DNA from 4 places in the Quadrisphaera setariae genome. Region 1 is predicted to be linked to each of the others. Evidence: riboswitches for the same ligand, from Rfam matches in the RefSeq annotation. Region 1 holds a riboswitch; each other region holds the start of a gene.

What was found. Region 1 has a riboswitch for S-adenosylmethionine ahead of FMM08_RS07370 (LLM class oxidoreductase). Riboswitches for the same ligand answer to the same signal wherever they lie in the genome.
Region 2: linked by a shared signal. The riboswitch ahead of FMM08_RS02690 (acyl-CoA dehydrogenase family protein) and the one ahead of FMM08_RS07370 (LLM class oxidoreductase) in region 1 are both predicted to bind S-adenosylmethionine.
Region 3: linked by a shared signal. The riboswitch ahead of FMM08_RS20670 (O-acetylhomoserine aminocarboxypropyltransferase/cysteine synthase family protein) and the one ahead of FMM08_RS07370 (LLM class oxidoreductase) in region 1 are both predicted to bind S-adenosylmethionine.
Region 4: linked by a shared signal. The riboswitch ahead of FMM08_RS17265 (amino acid permease) and the one ahead of FMM08_RS07370 (LLM class oxidoreductase) in region 1 are both predicted to bind S-adenosylmethionine.

Annotation. Positions count from the first base shown of each region.
Region 1 is NZ_VKAC01000004.1:26,605-30,861, forward strand. It holds gene FMM08_RS07350 (DUF1990 domain-containing protein) at 1-247, shown strand, start outside; gene FMM08_RS07355 (2-phosphosulfolactate phosphatase) at 234-944, opposite strand; gene FMM08_RS07360 (STAS domain-containing protein) at 998-1,456, opposite strand; gene FMM08_RS07365 (SDR family NAD(P)-dependent oxidoreductase) at 1,645-2,340, shown strand; SAM riboswitch class IV at 2,564-2,683, shown strand; gene FMM08_RS07370 (LLM class oxidoreductase) at 2,715-3,632, shown strand; gene FMM08_RS07375 (OsmC family protein) at 3,694-4,170, shown strand.
Region 2 is NZ_VKAC01000001.1:607,696-611,952, reverse strand. It holds gene FMM08_RS02705 (hypothetical protein) at 1-34, opposite strand, end outside; gene FMM08_RS02700 (DUF2087 domain-containing protein) at 108-452, opposite strand; gene hisN (histidinol-phosphatase) at 490-1,278, shown strand; gene FMM08_RS02690 (acyl-CoA dehydrogenase family protein) at 1,342-2,688, opposite strand; SAM riboswitch class IV at 2,886-2,999, opposite strand; gene FMM08_RS02685 (MFS transporter) at 3,073-4,257, opposite strand, start outside.
Region 3 is NZ_VKAC01000016.1:12,138-16,394, forward strand. It holds gene FMM08_RS20655 (FAD-dependent oxidoreductase) at 1-546, opposite strand, end outside; gene FMM08_RS20660 (TIGR03618 family F420-dependent PPOX class oxidoreductase) at 587-985, opposite strand; gene FMM08_RS20665 (OsmC family protein) at 1,162-1,629, shown strand; SAM riboswitch class I at 1,681-1,775, shown strand; gene FMM08_RS20670 (O-acetylhomoserine aminocarboxypropyltransferase/cysteine synthase family protein) at 1,980-3,440, shown strand; gene FMM08_RS20675 (LLM class flavin-dependent oxidoreductase) at 3,437-4,257, shown strand, end outside.
Region 4 is NZ_VKAC01000011.1:47,292-51,548, reverse strand. It holds gene FMM08_RS17270 (ABC transporter substrate-binding protein) at 1-1,573, opposite strand, end outside; SAM riboswitch class IV at 1,710-1,819, opposite strand; SAM riboswitch class IV at 1,917-2,025, shown strand; gene FMM08_RS17265 (amino acid permease) at 2,040-3,473, shown strand; gene FMM08_RS17260 (NtaA/DmoA family FMN-dependent monooxygenase) at 3,470-4,257, shown strand, end outside.

The DNA of each region.
Region 1 (4,257 bases):
CGTGGTCGCCGTCGTCGACACCGACGACCGCCGCGGCTTCGCCTACGGCACGCTGCGCGGCCATCCCGTCAGCGGTGAGGAGGCGTTCGTCGTCCACCGAGACCCCGAGGGCCGGGTGCACCTGACCCTGCGCTCCCTGACCCGCCCGGCGCCGGGCGGTCCGTGGCGCCTCGTGTTCCCTGCGCTGCTGGTCGCCCAGCGCGTCTACCGCCGGCGCTACCAGCAGGCCCTGGTCAGCCTGCGCTGAGGCACCCGTCGCGCAGCACCGGCACGCGGTCGCTGGTGTCGGGCTCGGCGGCCACGAGCACGTCGCCCCGGTGCCCGGCGGCCACCAGCTCGGCGCCGCTGGAGCACTCGAGGAGGGCGCTCCCGACGTCGTCCTGAGTCGCTGAGGAGGCAGCGCGTGCGGCGCGGGCCTCCTGCGACAGCCCGGTCCACCCCAGCGCCACCAGCCGGTCGACCACGGCGCCAGCGCCCCACACGTCCTCGACCGCCGGCCGCAGGCTCCCGTCGGGCCAGCGCTCCCCGGCGGCGACCACCGCCACGCTCGCGCTGTCGACTCCGCCCGCCAGGTCGGTCAGCCAGCGCGCCACCGCTGCGGCGTTCCGCAGGCACGCCGCCACCACCACCGGTGCTCGACCGGCCAGCTCCGCGCACAGGCGCGAGCCGTTCGGGGAGGGCAGCACCAGCCGCTGCGGCGATGCAGCGCGCAGCGACACCGGCGACAGGCTCACCCCTCCCGCAGCCCGCGCGCGAGAGCGCCCGACGGCGAGCACCGCGTCGTGCTGGAGCGCCAGCGCGGTGGCGCGCTCGTCGTCGTCCCACGGGCAGGGCCACACCCGGCCGCCGCCGTCCAGCACCACGCTGACCGCCGTCGTGAAGGACAGGACGTCGACGACGACGACCGCGGCGACGTCCTCGGCGATGGCCAGCGCCCCGGTCACCCCCTGCTCGAACCGGATCCTGGCGCTGCCCTGGCGATGGGCTGCCGGCACCGTCAGGCGAGCGCCGCCCTGGCAGCGGCTGCCTGGCCGACGCCCGGCCCGTGGACGAGGGCCTCGGCGAGCGTCGCGTGCAGGGAGACGACGCGGTTGACGCCGGTGATGGTCAGCAGCCGGACGGCCTGCTCGCTCGCGCCGACCAGGGCGAGGCGCCCGCCCAGCGCCAGCGTCCGGCGCAGGGTGTTGAGCAGCGCGCCGAGCCCAGCGGAGTCGATGAACTCCACCGAGGCGAGGTCGACCACCACGTCCGAGGCGCCGCCGGTGCCGTCGGCGGGCAGCGCGAGGTCGGTGGCCGAGCGCAGGCGGTGGATCGAGGCGATGTCGAGGTCGCCGACCAGCGTCATGACGCGCAGCGGCAGCGCCGATCCGGCACGGGAGTGGTCTTCCACGGCGACGCGCAGGCCACCGGTCCGCAGGGGGCGGTTACCGGACGCGCCGGCAGCTGAGCAGCTCATGGACGACCCATCGAGGAGGGCGCGTCGAAGACCGCGGGCGCGCGAGACCGAGGTGCGGGAAGCTCCGGAGCCGTCCGCCTGGGGCGGACGGTGCTGGAGATCACCCAACGTAGCCCTGTGGCTGCGGAGGATCAAGGCTGCGGAGGACGCACAGGGCAGACAGGACGCACCGCACCTAGCCTCGACGCATGGACCTGGGACTGAGCGGACGCGTGGTGCTCGTGGTCGGGGGCACCGGGCTCGTCGGGAGCGCCGTGGTGCAGCGGCTGCGCGAGGAGGGGGCGACCGCCGTGGTCGCCTCCCGCTCGACGACCCCTGACGAGCACGGAACGAGCCTGCGGCTCGACGCCCGCGACGACGCCTCCGCGGCCGCCGCCGTCGACGCGGTGCTCGCCCACCACGGACGCCTCGACGGCCTCGTGGTGGCCGCGGCGCCCAGCGCGCGCACGCTCGACGCCTCCCGCAACGACGACCCGGCCCAGGTGCTGGAGGCGTTCGACGCGAAGGCCGTCGTCTTCCTGCGGCTCGTCAACGCCGTCCTGCCGGCGATGGAGGGGGCCGGCTACGGGCGGGTGGTCGGCATCAGCGGCCAGAACGCCTTCCTCACCGGTAACACCACCGGCGCGGTGCGCAACGCGGCGCTGGTCGTGATCGCCAAGAACCTCGCTGACGCAGTGGCCGGCAGCGGAGTCACGGTCAACACGGTGAGCCCCGGAACCGTCACCCCGACGCCGGCCGCGGAGGTGCAGCCGGGACGGGGCGGGGAGTCGAGCCCCGACGAGATCGCCGACCTGGTGACGTTCCTGCTGTCGCCGAGGGCGCGAGCGATCTCGGGGGAGTCGATCGCCACCGGGCACCGCGTTCGCGGCGTCGTCTCCTGCTGACCCGCACCGTCAGGACGACGACGGGCGTCACGGCGGCAGGGCCGGTCCTCGCCGCGGCGGAGTCGAGGGTCACGACGGATCCGGTCCTGGCCCTCGACTCCGCCAGCGTGGAGAGCGGAGGTGGCACCGCCGAACTGCCAGCGGTCGGCCTGTTGACGCATCTGCCGTGAGCCGTCAGGCTTGGCCCCGCACCACCTGAACCACCAGCTCCACGTGTTCCACAGGTCATGAGCGTCAGCGACAAGCCCTGGCTAGCTGACCGGCAACCCTCGCTCTGCGGCGGGGTGCCCCAGGTGACGACCCGACCGGACCCGCACCACGCGGTCTCCGGTAAGCGCGAGGCCCCTCCTCGGGGCAGAAGACGAGGTGTCGCGATGTCCTCCCTGCACCTGGCGCTCGCCCTCGGCGGCGACCGCCCCAGCTCCCCGGCCACCTGGGCGCACCTCGTGCGCGAGGCGGAGGTCGGCCTGCTCGACCTCGTCACCCTCGACGTGCCCCCGAGCACCGTGACCGCTGCAGACGCCGCGGCGCAGGACGCCGACGGCCTCGACGCCGTCCGCGCGGCCACCCGCCTGGCCGCTACGACGCGGTCCATCGGCCTCGTGCCCACCGTGAACGTCGGGCGCACCGACCCCGGTCAGATCGCCCGCGCCCTCGACGCCCTCGACCGCGCCAGCGGCGGCCGCGCCGGGGTGCACCTGCAGGTGCCCGTGCCCGCCGACGAGCAGGGCTGGGTCACCGCCGTCCGCCGCCGCTCCGCGGCCACCCACCCGGGCGCCGGGCCGCTGGTCGCGCTGCCCGGCCGGCCCGGCCGTGGCAGGCACACGCTCCCCGGCCGTGCTGACCTGGCCTTCGTCACCCCGCGTGACGTCGCCGCCGCCCAGCGCCTCGCCGCGGCAGCGCGCAGCGCCGAGCAGGCGCCGCGGCACCTGCTCGCCGACGTCGTCGTCGTCCTCGACCACCACGAGGAGCACGCGCTCGAGCGCGCAGCGCACGCCGCCCACCAGGCCGCCCCGAGCACCGCACCCGACGGCGCGCAGGTGTTCGCCGGGACCCCCGCGCAGCTGGCCGACCTGGCCCTCGACCTCCACGGCGCCGGGCTGGCCGGCCTGCGGCTGCACCCCGCCGACCCCGCCCGCGACCTGCGGGGCATCACGCGCGGCCTGGTGCCCGAGCTGCAGCGCCGCGGCGCCTTCCGCCGGGCCTACCGCGGCACCGACCTGCGCGAGCGCCTCTCAGACCAGCGCCCGGCCGACCAGGACCTCGCCGCGCAGCACCGCACCGCCGCCTGAGCGGCCGTCGAGCCATCTGTCCACTGCTGGAACACCCGACAGAGAACGAGGAGACCGCACCATGCCGCTGCACCCGAAGGGTTCCGTCCTGACCTTCGAGCTCCACGGTGAGGGGGAGGGCGTCCTGCAGGAGGTCGCCATCACCGGCGGGCCGCACGTGGTCCGCGCCGAGGGCCACCCCGCGTTCGGGGGCACCGACAGCGCCCCCAGCCCGCTCGACCTCGTGCTCGCCGGCTACGTCTCCTGCAACCAGGTGACCTCGAAGATCGTGGCGCTGGGCCAGGGCGTCGAGCTGGGCGAGTTCCACGGCCGGGTCGACGCCGAGCTCGACAACTCCGTGCTCGTCTTCGGCGCCGAGGGCAACCCCTCCTTCTCGAAGGTGACGCTCACCGTGGAGCTGGAGACCGACCTCGACGACGCCGCCTTCGAGGCCTTCGTCGCCGAGGTCAGCCGCCGCTGCCCGGTGACGCAGCTGCTGCAGCGCGCCGGCACCGAGGTGGTCAACCGCTGGACGAACAAGGTCCGCGTCGCCGCCTGACCTGCGACGTCCCACGTCCGAGCGGGCCGGGGGAGCCCCTGGCACCCCCGGCCCGCCCGCGTGGCAGGGTCCACGTCAGCTCCACAG
Region 2 (4,257 bases), on a different contig from region 1:
GGGCGGTGCTGGCGGCGTACGGCTGGAGCGGCACCCCCCGATCCTGTTCCGGAGGTCCATGATCACGACTGGAAAGCGCTCGGGAAGTCCACGACCACGGCGAGGGGTCAGAGGTCGACCGAACCGCCGGTGCGCCAGTAGACGCCGTCGGCCCTGTCGAGGAAGCCCTCGTCGACGAGGTAGCGGCGCAGTGCGGCGACGTCGTCGTGGAAGGCCCGCAGGAGCGCGTTGACCTCCAGCTCGGGGTAGCGCTCCCCCGGCTCGAAGACCCTGGCGATGAGGTCGAGCACCACGAGGCGCTTCGCGCGCTTGACGGGGATGGAGGTCAGGCGCCCGTCGGCGTCCAGGAAGGCGCGCAGCACCTTCTCCCGAGCGGCCAGGGCCTGCTGCAGCGGTTCGCCGATGGCGCCGTCGGTGCTGCCGCTCGAGCTGCCGTGAGGTGCGGGGACCACGTCACCCAGGGTAGGAGCGACCGATACGGTGCGAGGTGTGCCCGGTTATGACGACGACCTGAGGCTCGCGCACGTCATCGCCGACGCCGTGGACAACCTCACCACCACCCGCTTCAAGGCCCGCGACCTCGTGGTCGACACGAAGCCCGACCTGACCCCCGTCACCGACGCCGACAGGGCGGCGGAGGAGATCGTCAGGTCGCAGCTGAGCCGCACCCGCAGCCGCGACGGCTTCGTGGGCGAGGAGAGCGGGGTCTCGAAGGGCTCCTCGGGGCGCCAGTGGGTGGTCGACCCGATCGACGGCACCAAGAACTTCGTGCGCGGAGTACCCGTGTGGGCCACGCTCATCGCCCTCCTCGACGACGGTGTGCCCGTGCTCGGCGTGGTGTCCGCCCCGGCGCTGAACCGGCGCTGGTGGGCGGCGCAGGGCACCGGCGCGTACACCGGGCCGCGGCTGAGCTCGGCGAAGCGGCTGCAGGTGTCCAGGGTCGCCGCCCTGTCGGACGCGAGCCTGTCGCACTCCGAGATCTGGGAGTGGGAGGAGGCGGGCCGGCTGGAGGGCTTCCTGGACCTCACCAAGAAGGTGTGGCGCACCCGCGGCTACGGCGACTTCTGGAGCTACGTCCTGGTGGCCGAGGGCGCCGCGGACATCGCCTGCGAGCCCGAGCTGGAGCTGTACGACATGGCCGCGCTCGTCCCGGTGGTGACCGAGGCGGGCGGCCGGTTCACGTCGCTGGCCGGTGAGGACGGTCCGCACGGCGGCAACGCGGTGGCCACCAACGGGCTGCTGCACGACGAGGTGCTGGGGCTGCTGCAGCGGCGCTGACGCTCGTCGTCGTCCTGAGTCCCCCGGGGACGGCCCAGGACGACGACGAGCGCGGTCAGCAGGTCACGTGTACCAGGTCGGCTCGGGCACCTCGTCGAGCAGCACGAAGCCCCCCACCTCCCGCTTCTTGTACGGCAGCGGGTCGTGGAGGCTGTGGGTGCGCAGGTTGCGCCAGTGCACGTCCAGCCCGACGGCGTTGGCGCTGGCCCGGGCTCCGGTCAGCTCGAACACCTTGGTGGCCACCTCCAGGCCGTCGTCGACGGTGCGGACCTTGGCGGCCGCGATGCGGACCGCCAGCTCACCGCGGCGACGCTCGGTGAGCCCCTCGCGCGGTGCGTGGAGCACCGCGCTCGCCTCGGCGCCCACGGCGTCGAGCAGGGCCTCGTCGGCCCACAGCTTCGTGGCGAGCTCGCCGTAGCCCTCCAGCACGTACCACTCCTGCGTGGCGGACTCCTTGTCGTCACCGCCGTACGGCCAGGCGCGGGTGGTGGTGCGGGTGTACTCCGCGGCCCGCTGCAGGGCACCCTGGGCGATGCCCAGGTAGAAGTTGGCGAAGACGACCTGGATGGTCGGCACGTTGAGCGTGTTGTACGTCAGCGGCTGGAACACCCCGTCGACGAACCCGGCCGCGGCCGCCCAGGGCACGCGGACCCCGTCGACCCGCACCGAGCCGCTCTCGGTGAGCCGCTGCCCGAGGTTGTCCCAGTCGTCGTTGAAGACGATGCCGGGCTGGTCGGTCGGCACGATCGCGAAGACGTGGGTGTCCGTGCCGTCGACGACGCCCTCGAGCACGGTGAGGTCGGAGACCACGCCACCGGTGGAGAACGACTTGCGGCCGTGGAAGACGAGCTCGTCGCCGTCCTCGGTGATGACGAGGTCGCCGTCGCGGGGGTTGACGGCTCCGCCGAAGAGCAGCTCCCCTGCCGTGTACAGCTGCTCGACCGCGGTGATCTGCTCCTCGGTGCCGACCAGCCTCGCCGCCCACGCCCACAGGTAGTGGTAGCCGAGGAGCTGCCCGATCGAGCCGTCGCCGCGGGCCACGGTCCGCACCACGCGCAGGGCGGTCTCCCAGCTCTGGGCGGCTCCGCCGTGCTCGGCCGGGCCGAGGAGGGTGACCAGGCCGGAGGCCTTGAGCAGGTCGACCTCCTCGCGGGGGTGCCCGCCGGCGCGGTCGCGCTCGACGGCGCCGCGGCGCAGCTGCGCGGCGACGTCCTCGGCGCGCAGGAGCCAGCCCGCGGCGTCGGAGGGGCGGGGTGACGTGCGCCAGTGCTCGGCGCCGGCGATGAGGTGGCCGACCGCGGGCCGGCCGCTGCGGACCGGGCCCGTGCCGGCGGTCGACGCGGTCGACGCGGTCGAGGTGGGCGCCGTGCGGGAGGACGTGCTGGACAGGGCGTCGTCGAGGAGGGTCATCGGGTGCTCCGGAGGTCGTCGGGGCGCACGCGGGGGCGCCGGGAGGGTGGTCGTCGGGGGGAGGGCTCGGTGGCGTCGTCAGGCGCGACAGCGCGTGGACGACGTCCGGCCCAGGTCGACGACGAGCCTGCGGGTGAGGACCTCGGACGTGCGGGGAGGAAGGCTCATGGGGAGCTCCTGTCTCGTCCCTCTGGGGGACCTCGCGCTGACAGGATCGCGGCTGCGTCCTGCCCGGTCTTCACCTGGAGCACCCCGCCGCGGAGGGGGGTTGCTGGACAGCGAGCCAGGGCTTGCCGCTGCCACTCATGACCGACGTCGATCACCGTAGGGACACCCGGCGGGGCGGGTCAAGCCCCTTCCGCCCTCCCTGCGGCCGCGCGTCCCCTACCCCTGCGTCACCGCGGTCCGGCGGCGGCGCACGAGCAGCAGGACGAGGGCGGCCGCCGCGAGCCCGCCCGCGAGCCCTGCCAGGGCGAGCACGGCGACGCGCAGCCCCGCGGAGTCGGCCAGGGCCCCGACCCCCACCACGGGCACGGAGATGGCGACGTAGAAGACGACGAACAGCGTGGAGACCACCTCCGCCCGGCGCTGCGGCGGTGCCGCCGCACCCACCTCGGCCACCCCGGCGCGGAAGCACGCGCCCTGCGCCGCACCGAGCACCGCGGTGGCGAGCAGGAGCAGCGGCAGCGAGACCAGCTCGAGGCTCGCCGCGAGCAGAGCGGTGCCCGCCAGGAGGGCGGCGCAGCCGGCGGGGAGCACGCTCGCGGGCGCCAGGCGCGCCGTGGCGACCTGGCCGCCCACCGAGGCCGCGAAGATGAGCGCTGCCACGGCTCCGGCGGCGAGCGGGGCGCTGACGTCCAGCAGCTGGCCCAGCACGCGCGGCTCCGCCGCGGAGTACAGCCCGAGGCAGGCGAACCCCGCGAAGCCGCTCACGGCCGCCGGCACGAACGCCGCCCGCGCCCGGCTCGGCACGGCCGGTCGCAGCGGGCGCCAGGCGGGGCGCTCCCCCACCGGTCCGCTGACGGTCTCGGGGACGACGACGAGCGCGGCCCCGGCCAGCGCCAGCAGCGCGAGGTGCACCGCGTAGGGCACCACCAGCGGGGCCCAGTCGAGCTGGGCCACGGCGCCGGCGAGCAGCGGCCCGGAGCCGAGCCCGCCGATGTTGGCGGCGGTGGCCACGAGGGAGGCGGCGCGGGCCGAGCGAGGGGGTGCCAGCTCGGAGACGAGCGCGGTCGCGGCACCGGTGAACAGGCCCGCGGACACCCCCGACAGCACCCGCCCGAGCAGCAGCCCCGGCACCGTCGGCGGCAGGAGGAAGACGACGGCGGACGCCGCGGCGAAGCCCAGGCCGACGGCCAGCACCGGGCGCCGGCCGAACCTGTCGCTGGCCTGCCCGGCGGCGACGAGCGCGGCGACCACGCCGAGGGCGTAGGCGGCGAAGACGGTGGTCTGCAGCAGGGCGGACAGCCCGAGGCGCTGCGTGTAGAGGCCGTAGAGCGGGGTCGGCAGCGTGGTGCCGAGCATCGTGGCCCAGAACGCGAACGCCGCTGCGGCCAGCCGCCAGCGCCA
Region 3 (4,257 bases), on a different contig from region 1:
CCGGCGCCCGTCGCAGGCGACCACGAGGTCGGCCTCGAGCTCTCCCTCGACGACACCGCCGCCGTCGGCGCTGCGCCACCGCACACCGGTCACGCGGACGCCGGTGCCGGTCTCGCGGGCGGGCCCGGTGAGCAGGCCCGTCACCTCCGTGCCGGTCCGCAGGGTGAACGACGGCTCCTCGCGGGCCGCGTCGGCCAGCAGCGTCAGGAGGTCCCACTGGGGCACCATCGCGATGAAGGGGTGGCGCAGGCCCGGCAGCAGGCGGCCGAGGCGCTCGAAGTCGGCCACGACCGCGCCGCTGCCCGCGACGAGCTCCACCCGGCGCACCTCGCTGTGCGGGAGCGCGGCGAAGCGCCCGTACAGGCCCAGGTCGTCGAGGAGCTGCAGCGTGCTGGGGTGCACGGTGTCGCCGCGGAAGTCCCGGTGGAAGTCGGCGTGCTTCTCCAGCACGGTCACCTCCACACCCGCGCGGGCGAGCAGGAGCCCCAGGACGACGCCCGCCGGGCCCCCGCCGACGACGACGCACGTGGTCTTCGCAGCGCTCACCGCGCCATGGTCGCGCCGAGGGGGCGGCGCTGGCGAGGGGTCAGCTCCGGGGAGAGGTCACCGAGTCGGCGGCGATGGTCAGCACCAGCCGCGCGCCCCCGCCGTCGAACTGCGGGTAGGGCCGGCCCAGGTACTTCATCGACAGCTCGTCGATGCCCTCCCTCCCGCCCTCGGTGGTGGCCTTCACCACCCGGCCGCGCACCTGGAAGAAGCGGAACGGGTCGTCAGGGTCCACCACGTTGACGGCCACCCGCGGGTCGCGCGCCACGTTGCGCGCCTTCTGCATCCCGTCCACCACGTTGATGACCACGTTCTCGCCGTCGGTGGTCACCCACGTCTCCGTCAGCTGCGGAGAGCCGTCCGGCATGAGCGTGGCCACGAAGCAGGGGGAGGGCTTGCGGAGGAGGTCCAGGAGGGGCGCGGGGAGGGGCGTGCTCACCCCGCCATCCTGCGCCGACGCCCGGGCCGGCGCGACGCGCGCGGCGCGCGGAGGGTGCGCCCCGTGCCCGGGCTCGTCCTGGAGGAGGTCGAGTGACGGCCCGGCCCTGGGAGCGGCCCGTGGAGGCGCTGGCGGCCCTTGACGACCAGTCGTGCGCGACAAGTAGTGTCCGGACCATGCCCATCAAGCAGACCGTCCCCTTCGTCGTCGACGCCGAGGGCAGCGGGGTGGCCCAGCGCCTCGTGGTCGCCGGCGACCACGAACACGTCTTCACCGCCGACACCTACCCCTCCTTCGGGGGCGACGACGCGGCGCCGAGCCCCCTGAGCTACCTCCTCGGGGCGCTGACCAGCTGCAACCAGGTGACCGGGAGCCTGGTCGCCTCCAGCCTGGGCATCGCCCTGGGCAAGTGGTCGTTCCACATCCAGGGCGACCTGGACCCCTCCGTCATCGCCGGCGGAGCCGAGGGCAACGCCAACTTCGACAGGGTCGCCGTGAAGGTGACCGTCGAGACCGACGCAGCCGACGACGTCTTCGAGACCTTCCACGCCGAGACCGAGCGCCGCTGCCCCGTCACCCAGATGTTCAAGCGCAGCGGGCTCGCCTACACCAGCGAGTGGAGCAAGGCGCCGCTGCCCGCCTGAGGCAGGGGTGGACGGTTGACGGTGGGGGTGGAGCGCCCCTACCGTCGATCTCGACCATCCAGAGCGGCCGAGAGACGTGGCTCGTCGACGCCGCAGCAACCAGCGCAGCCCGCTGCGCCAGGTGCTCCCGCCACGGCCGATGGAGGACCTCCGTGCTCGACCGACCTGTGCCCGTCCGTCCTGTCCTCGTGCGACGCCTGCACATCGACCTCGCCCTCACCACGGGTGGTGGCTGTCAGCGCTGACCCAGCGCTGACCCCCCGACCGCCCCCCCGCAGCTGCCGCGCGTCGTCGTCGACGCGCGGTCACTGCGGCGCCGCACGCCGCGGCGCTCCCGAGAGGCACCTCCGATGACCGTGCAGACCGCCCCGACCCCTCACCCCGTCCAGACCGTCCGCCACCCGGCCCCGCGCTCCGCGCGCACCCAGCCGGCGCTCCCCGCACCCCAGGCCCGCACCGCGGGCTACGGCTTCACCACCCAGCAGGTCCACGCCGGCGCGGACGCCGGGGCCGCCGGTCACGGCGACCGCGTGGCGCCGATCCACGTCTCCGCCGGCTTCCGCTTCGAGGACTCCGCGACCGCGGCCGCCCGCTTCTCCGGCGAGGACGACGGCTTCGTCTACTCCCGCATCGCCAACCCCACCACCGCCGCCCTCGAGCGGCGCCTCGCGGCGCTGGAGGGCGGCGCCGAGGCGCTGGTCGTGGGCACCGGGCAGGCGGCCATCACCACCGCGCTGCTGGGCCTGCTGCAGCACGGGGACCACGTGCTCGCCTCGGACCACCTCTACGAGGGCTCGCGCGGCCTGCTCGCGGAGAACTTCGCCAGGTTCGGCATCTCGGTGGACTTCGTCACCGACCACGCCGACCCGCAGGCCTGGCGCCGCCTCCTGCGCCCCACCACCCGCGTGCTCTTCGCCGAGTCGCTGTCCAACCCCCGCAACGAGGTGCTCGACACCGCGGCCGTCGCGGCCGTCGCGCACGACCACGGGGTGCCCCTCGTGGTGGACAACACCCTGGCCACCCCCTACCTGCTGCGGCCGCTGGAGCACGGCGCGGACGTGGTGGTGCACTCGGCCAGCAAGTTCCTCTCCGGGCACGGGACCGCGCTCGGCGGCGTCGTCGTCGTCGGGAGGGGGTTCGACTGGGGCGCTCACGACGACGACGGCTCGCCGCTGTTCGCCCAGCTCGCCGAGCCGAGCGCCGTGCTCGGCGGGCGCAGCTGGCTCGACCTGCACGGGGAGCGCGCCTACGCCGAGCACGCCCGCCACCACGTCGCCGCGCGCTTCGGCCCGGTGCTGTCGCCCTTCAACGCCTTCCTCGTGCAGCAGGGCGTGGAGACGCTGTCGCTGCGGATGGCGCAGCACTGCCGCAGCGCGGCGCTGCTCGCGGCCTGGCTGGAGCGCCAGCCAGCGGTGCTGCGCGTGGACCACGCGAGCCTCGCCTCCAGCCCGTCCCACCTGCGCGCCCGCCGCTACCTGCCCCGCGGCTCCGGCGCGGTGGTCGCGGTGACGCTGCGCGGCGGCGCGCCAGCAGCGCGCCGCTTCATCGAGGCGCTGCAGCTGTTCAGCCACATGACGCACCTCGGCGACGTCCGCTCCCTCGTGGTGCACCCGGCCTCCACCACGCACGCCCACCGCACCGACGCCGAGCGCGAGCGCGCCGGCGTCCACCCCGGGACGGTCCGCCTCTCGGTGGGCATCGAGGACGTCGAGGACCTCCAGGCCGACCTGCGCCGCGCCCTGGTGGCCGCGGAGCTCGTGACCGCCCACGCGGACAGCCTCGAGGGCCAGCTGCAGGGAGGTGCCGCGTGAGCCGCCTGCAGCACGTCGGCTACTTCTTCTCCCGCGGCTTCGGGCCCCAGGGCTGGGGGCGCCCCGACTGGGCGTGGGGCTGGGACTGGCGCCGCCCCGACGTGTACCAGCAGGCCGTCCGCGAGCTGGAGCGGGCCGGCGTCGACCTCGTGGTCATGGAGGACGCCGTCTCCCTGGGGAACCCCGAGACCCTCGAGCTGCGGGTGCGCGGCGCCTACGGCGGCCCCAAGCACGACCCGCTGCTCCTCGCCCCGTACCTGTTCGCCGCGACGTCGCGCATCGGCCTGGTGCCCACCGTCAACGCCGGGATCACCCCGCCCTACCTCGCCGCGCGGCAGGCGGCCACGCTGCAGCACCTCTCCGGCGGGCGGTTCGGCCTCAACGTGGTGACCGACACCGGCAGCGCCCGGCACGTCAGCGGGACCCCACCGCTCGACCACGACGCCGCCTACGACCGCGCTGACGAGTGGACCGGCCTGGTCAAGGACCTCTGGCGCTCCTGGGAGGACGGCGCGCTCGCGGACGACGGGCGGTACGCCGACGGCAGCCGCATCCGCGCCCGCCACCACGAGGGCCGCTACTTCGACGTCACCGGGCCGCTGAACGCCGCTCCCTTCGACGACGGCCGGGCGGGGGAGCCCCTGGTGGTCTCCCCGGGAGGGTCTCCGCGAGGCCTGGCCTTCTCCGGAGCCCACTCCGACGTGCAGCTGGCCTACGCCCCGCTCGACGCCGCCAGCATCCGCGCCTACCGCGCCCGCGTGCACGAGGCGGCGCGGGCCGCCGGTCGCCGTCCCGACGACGTGCGCGTGCTCTTCTG
Region 4 (4,257 bases), on a different contig from region 1:
GGACCTGCACCTCGTCCCACAGCGGGATGAGCAGGTTGGTGCCGAGGACCAGCCGCTCCTGCACCGCGGTCAGCGCGGCGTCGCGGGAGGCGTCGTCGGTGGCGGCCCGCTCCTGGCCGAACAGCTCGTTGAGCTGGGCGTCGGAGACGTAGGTGTTGGTGTTGCCCTCGGCGCTGAACAGCGGGGCGAGGCCACCCAGGTAGAACTGCCGCGACCCGACGATCGGGTAGGTCTTGTCACCCAGCGCGGTGGTGAAGATCGCGCTGTCGCCGGCGTTGTTCTTCAGCTCCACACCGATCTTGCGCCACTCCGACTCGATGAACTCGAAGGCCGGCTTGATGACCACGCTGCGGGAGCTGGCCGCCACGGCGACGCTGAGCCGCTGCCCGTCCTTGACGCGCACGCCGTCGGAGCCGGGCACCCAGCCGGCGTCGTCGAGGAGCTTCTTCGCGCCGGCGGCGTCGTAGGCGATCTGGTCGGACAGGTCGGTGAACCCGGGCGCCGAGCGGTTCAGCACCGAGCCGGACAGCGGGTAGCTCTCGCTGAGCACGGTCTTCTTGAGGGCCTCCCTGTCGAACCCGATCTGCAGCGCCCGGCGGACGGCCTGGTCGCTGACCACGGGCGCCCCACCGCGGAAGGCCGCCCAGTTCGCGGTGAGCTCGGGCGCCTCGGCCACCACCAGGGCGATGCCCGACTGCTTCGCGAGCGCCTCGTCCGTCGGCTGCACCCCGCGGGCGACGTCGGCCTGCTGGGAGCTGACGGCCCCCACGCGCAGCCCCACCTCGGGGATCGCGCGGAAGACCACCTCGTCGAGGTGGGCGGGACCCTGGTTGGTGGAGACCGACGACGGCCAGGCGTAGTCGGCGCGCTTGCTGAAGCGCAGCTCCTGGTCGGGCACCTGGGAGGCGAAGACGAAGGGGCCGGAGCCGACGACGTTCTCGATCTTCGCCTGGCCCGCGTAGTCGAGCGCGAGGGTCTTCAGCGCCACGAGGCTGCTGGTGGCCGCGGCGGTGGCCTTGAGGAAGTCGGCGTTGGGCTGCGAGAGCCTGACCAGCACCTGGTCAGCGCCCACCACCTCGGAGCTGGCGTAGCCGATGAAGTCGCGGTTCTTGATGATGTTGCGCGCGGGGTCGCCCAGGCCGAGCTGGTCGAGGTTGGCCTTGACCGCCGCCGCGTCCAGCGGGGTCCCGTCGGAGAACGTCACCCCGGGCCTGATGGTGAAGGTGAACTCGGTGTTGTCGGGGCTGACCGCCCACTGCGAGGCGATCCACGGCACGACCTTCCCGGTGGCCGGGTCGAAGGCGGTGAGCCGGTCGGCGATGTTCCGGTACACGTTGGCCTGCGTGTAGTTGAAGGCGCGCTGCGTCTGGAAGTCGGTCTGCAGCTCGATGTCGGCGAAGACGAGGGAGCCGCCCTCCACGGGAGCGCCGGACGTCGCCCCGGCGCCGGACGTCTGAGCGCTGCCAGACCCGCTGGAGCATCCCGGCAGGGCGAGCGCGGCCACGGTCAGACCACCCACGCCGAGGACGAAGCGGCGGCGGCTGAGGGGGTGGGCGGGGCTCAGGGGGGACATGGCGCGGGGGACCTCTTCCGGGCGTCGTGGGCGCCGGCGCCCGTGACGTCGGGTCCACCGGCAGCCGTCTCCAGCTGCGAGCGGAACAGGTGTCGACGCAGGTCGCCCCCGAGGAGGGCGGCGGCGTCGTGCTCGTGGACCGCTCTTGCCGAGCGGGTGCTCGGCCGGGTCGTCACCTGGAGCACCCCGCCGCGGAGGAGGGTTGCTGGACAGCCAGCCAGGGCTTCAAGGCTGTCACTCGTGACCTGGCCCGAGAAGTTACCGGTGGGTCAAGAGACGGTCAACCCGCCCCGCCGAGACCCGCCGTTGACGATCTGCAGGGGTGCTCCTACAGTCCTGCCCCGGTCACGAGCGGCAGCCTCGGGCCCTGGCCGGCTGCCCAGCAACCCTCCTCCGCGTGGGGTGCTCCAGGTGAAGACCCGGCCGCGCGGAGCGCGCGGCAAGAGCGGACCCCCGAGGAGACGTCGTGGCGCACGCCCCCGCCCCCGCCCCCGTCCACGGAGCTCCGGAGGCGGCAGCGCTGCACCGGGGCCTGACGACCCGCCACCTGGTGATGATCGCCCTCGGCGGCGTCATCGGGTCGGGCCTGTTCATCTCGTCCGGCTACACGATCTACCAGGCCGGGCCCCTGGGCGCCGTCATCGCCTACGTGGTCGGCGCCCTGGTGGCGTGGCAGCTCATGACCTGCCTCGGCGAGCTGGCCGTGCAGATGCCGGAGTCGGGCGGGTTCCACGTGTACGCCCACCGCATCCTCGGGGCCGGCACGGGCTTCACGACGGCGTGGCTGTACTGGCTGTGCTGGGTGGCCGCCATCGGCTCCGAGCTCACCGCATCCGGCCTGCTCATGCAGCGGTGGTTCCCCGGGGTGCCGGTCTGGGTGTGGTGCGCGGTGTTCGCGGCGCTGCTCCTGGCGGTCAACCTCGCGCCGGTGCGCCTGTACGGAGACACCGAGAGCCTGCTCGCGGGCGTGAAGGTCACCGCCGTCGTCGTCTTCGTCGTGGTGGGTGCGCTCGCGATCGTCGGGGTCAGCGCCTCGGACGCGCCCGCGCCGCTGCTGTCGAACTTCGTCACGCCCGACGGGCTGCTGCCGGCCGGTGTCGGGGGAGTGCTGGTCGCCGTCCTGGCGGTGTTCTACGCCTTCTCCGGCACCGAGCTCATCGCCATCGCCGCGGGCGAGACCGACGACCCCGCGCGCGTGGTCCCCAAGGCCGTCCGCACCACGATGGTCCGGCTGGTGGTCTTCTTCGTCGGAGCGATCGTCGTCATGGCCGCGCTGGTGCCCTACGACCAGCTCGGCAGCGCCGACGAGTCCGTGGAGACCAGCCCGTTCGTCACCGTCTTCGCGGCCTCCGGCATCCCGTACGCGGCCGACGTCATCGCCGTCGTCATCATCACCGCGCTCATGTCCGCCGGGGTGTCGGGGCTGTACGCCTGCTCCCGCCTCCTGCGCTCCCTGGCGCTCACCGGAGACCTGCCGGCCGCGTTCGCCCGCACCGACCGGCGGAACATCCCCGTGCTCGCCGTGGTGGTGAGCCTCGCCGGCGGCCTGGTGTCGCTGGTCAGCTCGTACGTCGCCCCCGGCACCGTCTACGTGGTGCTCGTGTCGATCGCCGGGTTCGCCGTGGTCGCGGTGTGGGCCGTCATCGCGCTGGCCCACCTCGTGCAGCGCCGCCGCCTGCAGGCCGCCGGCACCGACCCGGCCTCGCTGCCGTACCGCTCGCGGTGGTTCCCCTTCGCCCCCCTGTTCGTGCTGGTGGCGTGCGCCGTGTCGGTGGTGGCGTCGCTGTTCGACGGCTCCCAGCGCCTCGCCACCGTCATCGGCGTGGTCTTCACCGCCGCCTGCTACCTGGTGCACCGGCTGCGGCGCGGCGCCCGCGCCTCCGAGAGGACCTCCGCATGAGCGCTCCCCGCCCCCTGGTCGTCGCCCTCTACGAGCAGGCCAGCGTCGGCTGCGGGGGCGCCCCCGGCCTGTGGACGCACCCCACCGACGACCGCGTCGGCGTCAACAGCCTCGACAGGTGGCGCCACGTCGCCACCACCGCCCAGCAGGCCGGTCTGCACGCGCTGTTCCTCGCCGACGTGCTCGGCCTCTACGACGTCTACGAGGGGTCGCTGGACGCCGCCATCGGCGAGGCCGTCGAGGCCCCCGCCAACGACCCCTTCGCCTACGTGCCCGCGCTCGCCGAGGTGGCGCGCGACCTCGCCTTCGTGGTGACCGCCTCCACCACCTACGAGCACCCGTTCTCCCTGGCCCGGCGCTTCGCCACGCTCGACCACCTCACCGGTGGCCGCATCGGCTGGAACGTCGTCACCAGCTACCTGGAGAGCGCCGCCCGCAGCTTCGGCCTGGAGGCCCAGCTCGCCCACGCCGACCGGTACGGCCGCGCCGACGAGTTCCTCCACGTCACCCACCAGCTGTGGGAGACCTCCTGGGACGACGACGCCGTGGTCGCCGACAAGGCCGGCGCCACCTGGGCCCGGCCGGGCTCCGTGCGAGCGGTCCACCACGACGGCGAGCACTTCCGCGTGCACGGCCCTGCCCTCACCTCACCGTCCCCCCAGCGCACCCCGGTGCTCTTCCAGGCCGGCTGGTCGCCGCGCGGCCGGGAGTTCGGCGCCCGCCACGGCGAGGTGCTGCTGCTGCCGGTGGCCGACCCCGTGAAGATCCGCGGCGGCCTCGACGA